2 regions of the Caproicibacter sp. genome follow, and region 2 is predicted to be linked to the other one. Evidence: riboswitches for the same ligand, from Rfam matches in the RefSeq annotation. Region 2 holds a riboswitch; the other holds the start of a gene.

Region 1 (3,409 bases), on a different contig from region 2:
ATGGAAGAAGCGGCTGAATCCGACTATGTCATTGTGATCGACCATGGGGAAGCAGCCGCCAGGGGCACGCCGGCGGAACTGAAATCACAGTATGCCGGCGACACGCTTCAAATAAGTGCAAAAAAGGAAAAAGAACTTCGTGACGCGCTGCAAGAAATGAAAGCGGACTTTACCGCTTCCGGTGGAAAAGTAATCGTAAAGCTTTCGGATACCGTAAGCGCGATTCCGGTGTTAACACGCTGTGAACCGTTTATCAGCAGCTTTGAAGTGCTGCAGGGTACGATGGACGAGGCATTCATCGGCATCACCGGAAAGGAGCTGAGAGAATGAACGTTTTAATCAGACGGAATGTAAAGCTTTATTTTCGCGACAGAAGCGCGGTTTTCTTTTCCCTTCTGGCGGTCATCATTATCATCGGTCTGTATGCGCTTTTTCTGGGCGGTGTGTGGATTCCGAGCTCGCTCAAGGGAATTCCTTCGGTGGATTATCTGATGAACAGCTGGCTGATGGCGGGACTTCTGTCCGTTGTATCCGTGACGACGACCATGGGAGCCTTCGGAATTATGATCGACGACAAAACGCGCAGAATCGACCGGGACTTTTTCGCTTCTCCGGTGAAGCGGAGCGGGATCGCGGCGGGATATATCGGAAGCTCGTTTTTGATCGGCGTAATCATGTCGCTGATTACAGCCGTTTTAGCGGAACTTTATATCACCTCGAAAGGCGGGGGATGGCTCCCTGCGGTAAGTCTGCTCCGGGTATTCGGCCTGATTCTGCTCGCGACTCTGACGAATACCTCCATGGTATGCTTTTTGGTATCTTTCTTTAACAGTCAAAACTCATTTGGAACGGCAAGCACCGTAATCGGGACTCTGATCGGATTTTTGACAGGCATTTATCTTCCCATAGGGGAACTTCCCGCCTCGGTGCAGACGGTGATCAAGCTGTTTCCACCCTCTCATGCGGCGCTTTTGTTTCGTCAGGTGATGGTGGAGGCCCCGATGAAAACGGCCTTTGCGGGGGCTCCGTATGATATGGTGCGGGAATTCAAGGAATATATGGGCATAGAGTTTTCCGTGGGGGGACAGGAGCTTGCGCCATGGGTCAGTGCCGTGGTCCTGCTGGTTTCCGCAGTCGTTTTTTACGGATTGTCGGTTCTTAATCTCTCCAGAAAGAAGAAAGACTAAGAGCTTTTTTCAGAGAAAAATGAATCGGACAATTCCGTTTCTTGTCTGCCCTGAACGGAAAACGGCTGCCTAAATTAGAAATGATGAGAATGGGCCAGATCGAACAGTTTTGTCCGCTCAAGAATTTTCAGCAGCACGACGGAAATAGCAGAACCAATTAAAGAGCTGACCATAAACGGCAGAACATAAGTGAAAAGGGCCGCCGGAGCCGACAGAAGATAAGCGGCGACGGGGTATGCGGCCAGCGCCCCCAGGATTCCCGTTCCCGCGACTTCCCCCAAATAGGCGGCGGACAGCTTGTGAAAACGATGATAAAGCAGTCCGCTGCAAAGCGCGCCGATCATACTGCCCGGGAATGCCAGAAAGCTCCCCGTACCCAGCATGACGCGAAGCAGGGAGGTAATAAACGCCATTGCGACGGCATAAGCCGGGCCGAGCATGACCGCGGCGAGCACGTTGAGCAGCGACTGAATCGGGTAGCATTTTGCAAGGCCGGTCGGAATATAAAAGGCGGATAAAACAACGCCAAGTGCGGCAAACAGTCCGGTCAATACGATTTTTCTCAAGTCTTTCATTAAAATCCCCTTCCAATCTTTCAATCATGGTAAAAAAGAAAGCGGGACATGCCGAAAAGGCATATCCCGCTTTCTTCGTAACGGAAATAAAGTCCCTTCGTTGGCATTATCCAAATCAGGTTAACGGGTCGAAGTTCGCGCTAACTTCCTCTCAGCCTGTATCACAAGCTCCCTGCTTTTGATTCAATTTTCATAGATTGTACTCTTGACGGATGGAGATGTCAACCGGCTTTCACTTGAAAATGAATGCGGAGCCGTTTTAAAAGGCTCCACGTATTTCTGCTTATGATGAAATTCGGTTTGAGAAAGCTCAGTCCGTCAAATTGCGTCGTCTCCGCTTTCACCGGTTCTAATGCGAACCGCCTCTTCCACAGGGAATACGAATATCTTTCCGTCTCCGATTTCTCCCGTTTTAACGGCCTCACAGATTTTAGAAATCAGTTCGGTTACGATCTCGTCGTGCACAACCGTTTCCACCTTGACCTTCGGGAGAAGGTTCAGATTATAAACGGTTCCGTGGTAAACTTCTTTCATGCCCTTTTGGTTTCCGCATCCGGAGGTCATCGTGACCGTCATGCCATAAATGCAAAGGTTGTTGAGAACGGCCTTTACCTCTTCCAGCTTTTCCGGGCGGATAATCATTTCGATCTTTTTCGTAACCTCATCCCCTTGTCAGATTTTTTGTATGAAGAAAATCTTATCTGATTTCATTATATCGTTAAGTTCTTCCGAGTCAATACAAGAGGAGATAAAACGAGGAAAATAAACCCCACGGTATTTGAAGAGATCGAATCCCGGATGTTTTACCATACAGGAAAAAGAAAAGAGGATCACCCGTGAAAGGGTCATCCTCTTGTTTTCACAACGATCTTAATTTATTCGATGATGCTTTTTCCTGTCATTTCAGGCGGCTGCGGGAGCCCCAGAATTTTCAGCATCGTCGGGGCAATGTCCGCCAGGCGACCGCCGGAGCGCAGCTTGCACGGATAACCGACAACGCAGAACGGAACCGGGTTTGTCGAATGCGCGGTGAAGGGCGAGCCGTCGGGCTCCTCCATCTGCTCGGCGTTTCCGTGGTCCGCCGTAATCAGAGCAACGCCGTTCATTTCCCGAATCGCTTCGATCACGCGGCCGACGCAGGAATCCACGGCTTCCACGGCGGCTTTCGCCGCGTCGAAAATTCCGGTGTGGCCAACCATATCGCAGTTCGCGAAATTTAAAATAATCACATCGTATTTGCCGCTGCGAATCCGTTCCACCAGAGCGTCCGTCACCTCGTACGCGCTCATCTCCGGTTTCAGATCGTAAGTCGCGACTTTAGGAGAATTAATTAACACACGGTCTTCTCCGGGAGTCACGGTTTCCACGCCGCCGTTGAAGAAAAACGTCACATGGGCGTACTTTTCCGTTTCAGCGATGCGCAGCTGCGTCTTTCCGTTATGGCTGATGACTTCCGCCAGCGTGTTTTTCAGCTGCTGGGGGCGGAAGGCGACTTCGACATTCGGAATCGTGGCGTCGTACTGCGTCATGCAGACGAAATGAAGGGGGAAGAAGCCGTTCGCCCGTTCGAACCCGTCAAAATCGGGATCGACAAAGGTACGGGTAATCTGGCGGGCGCGGTCCGGACGGAAATTGAAGAAAATAACC
Region 2 (3,409 bases):
GGCAGCCCGGCCTTAACGCGTCACCGAGTGAGATCGTCACATCGTATTCGCGCAGGATATCAAGAACCTCGTCATAATATTCAAAAAACGGATTTTCATTTCCCGTCATTTTCATCCACGCGAAGAGCAGCGAACCGCCCCGGGAAACAATATTCATCTTTCTCCCCTGCCTGCGGAACGATTCGACCGCCCGCCGGTTGATGCCGGCATGAATCGTCATGAAATCCACGCCCTCCTTTGCGTGCGCCTCAACCACTTTCAAAAAATCCTGAGCGGTGATTTCCAACAGGTCCTTTTCAAGGTATCCGACCGCGTCATAAACGGGAACCGTGCCGATCATCGCCGGGGACTCCGCAATCAGCTTCCGGCGGAATTCCCGGGTTTTTCCGTAATTGCTCAAGTCCATGATCGCCTGAGCGCCGAACCGGGCCGCAAGCTCCGCTTTTTGCAGTTCAACCGCGTAATTTTTGCAGTCGCCCGAAACTCCAAGATTTACATTGATTTTTGTCGAAAGCCCCTCCCCGACTCCTTCCGGGGAAAGCGCCGTATGGCCGATATTCGCCGGAATCACAACGCGTCCCGAAGCGACCTTTGCCAAAAGTTTTTCCGGTTCCAGGTTCTCTTTTTCGGCGACCGTTTTTAATTCTTTCGTTATAATTCCTTTTTTGGCTGCTTCCATCTGTGTTTTGTAATCTCTCATTCTCTGATCCCTTTCATGAAGTAAAAATGATTGGTTGGTCCGTGGCCTTTTCCAATCGACAGCGCATGCTCGATCGCCCCGGTCACATATTCCTTCGCCGCGCGGACCGCTTCCGGTACGTTTTGGCCCAGCGCCAGATTGGCCGCTATGGCGGAGGACAGCGTGCATCCCGTGCCGTGCGTGTTTTTTGTTTCGATTCTTTTGTGTGTAAAGGTGTAAAACCGACTGCCGTCAAACAGCAGGTCCTCCGCTTCACCGGAAAGATGCCCCCCTTTCATCAGGATATTTTCCGCGCCCATTTGAAACATCAGCTTTGCGGCAGCACGGCGATCCTCCGGTGAAACAATTTTCCTTCCGATCATGGCCTCCGCTTCCGGTATATTCGGCGTCAAAACGCAGGCCAGAGGAAGAATCTCCTCTTTCAGGGTCCGGAGCGCCTCCGGCTGCATCAGGGCACAGCCTCCTTTTGCCAGCATCACAGGGTCGACAACCACCCCGCGCGGCCGGTATTGCTTCAGCTTCCGCGCGACAGTACGCATCTGCTCCGAGCCGGAAAGCATCCCGATTTTTACGCCGTCAACCGCAATATCCTCAAATACTGCGTCAATCTGGTCTGCAACCGTGGACGGCGCCATGTCGCAGATCGAAATCACACGCTCCGTATTTTCCGCGACGACGGACACAATTACGCTCATACCAAACGTACCGTGCGCGGCAAAGGTTTTCAGATCCGCCTGTATTCCGGCTCCACCGCTGCAATCGGAGCCCGCTATCGTCAGAAGATTTTTCATTCGGTTCCCTCCTTTTCCTAATCACGTCTAAATTTGGATTCTGGGTTTAAAAAACGGGTTTCCGTCAAACAAAAATAACCCACCGAAACCGGCGGGTTATTTTCTCCTTGCTCCCTACAACAGCGTTAACTGACAGGTTCAAAGGGTCAGGTTTTACCTTCTCAACTCGAAATGAGTCCCCCCGCGATATTCAATTAAAAAAGCGCCCGCCAAAAGAGGCGAACGCCGATCAAACAATTTCACGTTCCCTACTCCGGTGTTAACCGACAGGTTCAAAGGGTCAGGTTTTACCTTCTCAACTCGGATGAGTTCCCCCGTTTTCAATTTATTATATCTTTTTCCAAGTTTTCTGTCAATTTAATTTTTATTAAAGTTTATACACTGCAAATTTAATAAATGTTTTTGATATATTCAGATTTTTTTGGAATACATTGCCATGTTCAAACTTCTTCTGATCATGAACATAAAATAAACGCCCATTTAATCGCAAAGGCGATAGGCTTTTCTTTTTCCAGCAAAATAAAATCTTAGCCGCTTTGTAAAACGACTGTTTAAAACTTCCAGCGATCATTGAATATTCTTTCATTCTTGCTGAAATTATTCAAAATGGGACAATATGAAGGCGGTTTTGGTTTGAATTTCTCCTTGACAATCAAAGGATGTTAAACTATACTTTTATTTAAATTCATAAATTGCTTTTAGCATCAGGCATTTTTAAACTTTCATGAAGTGAATTCGGTAAGATTCAAAGAATCAAATTACTTAATTAAACCTGGAAAGTGATCAAAAGACCGGAGGGAATTTACCCTCTCTAAAAGAAGCATAACGGTATGGGTTTTCAGTAGCCAAGCAATTCCGTACATTAGTATTGAAGCTAAAATTAGATATCTTGCCTATTGCGACTTAAAATGTCAGTTCTCATACATTTGGAACGGTTGGCCGTTACATTATGCACATAATGCATTCGACATGCTCGAAAAATTCACACATCGGGCATTTTCGGTGCGTTTTTATAAAAATTCTAGCGATGAATATTTATTAATTACTGCAATATTCTAGCAATGAAGATTTATTAAAGCGGCGGGCGCATTCAACGAGGAATGTACCTGCCGTTTCTAATAAATAAAAGGAAAAAAGGGGGATATTATTTTGGGAGCATATGCCATTAAACGAATCGGTTATGCCTTACTAACAATTTTGTTCATATCTATCATCACATTTACTTTGATGAATTTGATACCGGGCGGGCCATTTCTGAGTGAAAAGAATATTCCGCCGGAAACCGTAAAGGCACTGAACGTAAAATATGGACTTGACAAGCCTCTTCCCCAGCAGTATCTGACTTACATGGGAAAGCTGGTCACGGGCGATTTAGGGGACTCGTTAAAACAAAAAGGCCGTTCCGCAGATGATATTATCTTCTCGGCCTTCCCGATTTCGGCTAAGCTTGGCGGCATTTCCATTTTGGTTGCGGTCATTCTGGGGGTCTTTATGGGCTCTGTTTCGGCGCTCAACAGAGGTCGATTCTGGGACCGACTGCTTATGGTAGTCTCAACGCTCGGAATTGCGGTTCCAAGTTTTGTCATGGCTGCTTTTCTAATGCTGGTTTTCGGGGTAAAGCTTCGCTGGCTGCCGACCATGGGTCTGCATTCTGTCGCAGCCTTTGTCATGCCGTGTGCCACCCTTGCATTTTATCCGATGTCATATATTACAAGACTGATGCGTTCCGGCATGCTGGACGCGCTGGATCAGGACTATATCCGTACGGCAAAATCAAAGGGCGTCGGAAAGTCCCTTCTGCTTTTTAAACATGCCCTGCGCAACGCAGTACTTCCGGTTATTACCTACCTTGGCCCAATGATCGCTTATACGGTGACAGGCAGTTTCGTCGTAGAAACCGTATTTAATATTCCCGGAC

The links. Region 2 has a riboswitch for thiamine pyrophosphate ahead of thiD (bifunctional hydroxymethylpyrimidine kinase/phosphomethylpyrimidine kinase). Riboswitches for the same ligand answer to the same signal wherever they lie in the genome.
Region 1: another riboswitch for thiamine pyrophosphate. It lies ahead of thiW (energy coupling factor transporter S component ThiW); the one in region 2 lies ahead of thiD (bifunctional hydroxymethylpyrimidine kinase/phosphomethylpyrimidine kinase).

Annotation. Positions count from the first base shown of each region.
Region 1 is NZ_JBJKOP010000008.1:48,203-51,611, forward strand. It holds gene ACLQ3M_RS01055 (ATP-binding cassette domain-containing protein) at 1-330, shown strand, start outside; gene ACLQ3M_RS01060 (ABC transporter permease) at 327-1,187, shown strand; gene thiW (energy coupling factor transporter S component ThiW) at 1,262-1,762, opposite strand; TPP riboswitch at 1,838-1,947, opposite strand; gene ACLQ3M_RS01070 (P-II family nitrogen regulator) at 2,081-2,404, opposite strand; gene gpmI (2,3-bisphosphoglycerate-independent phosphoglycerate mutase) at 2,638-3,409, opposite strand, start outside.
Region 2 is NZ_JBJKOP010000036.1:243,906-247,314, reverse strand. It holds gene thiC (phosphomethylpyrimidine synthase ThiC) at 1-700, opposite strand, end outside; gene thiD (bifunctional hydroxymethylpyrimidine kinase/phosphomethylpyrimidine kinase) at 697-1,491, opposite strand; TPP riboswitch at 1,586-1,684, opposite strand; TPP riboswitch at 1,720-1,817, opposite strand; gene ACLQ3M_RS10360 (ABC transporter permease) at 2,641-3,409, shown strand, end outside.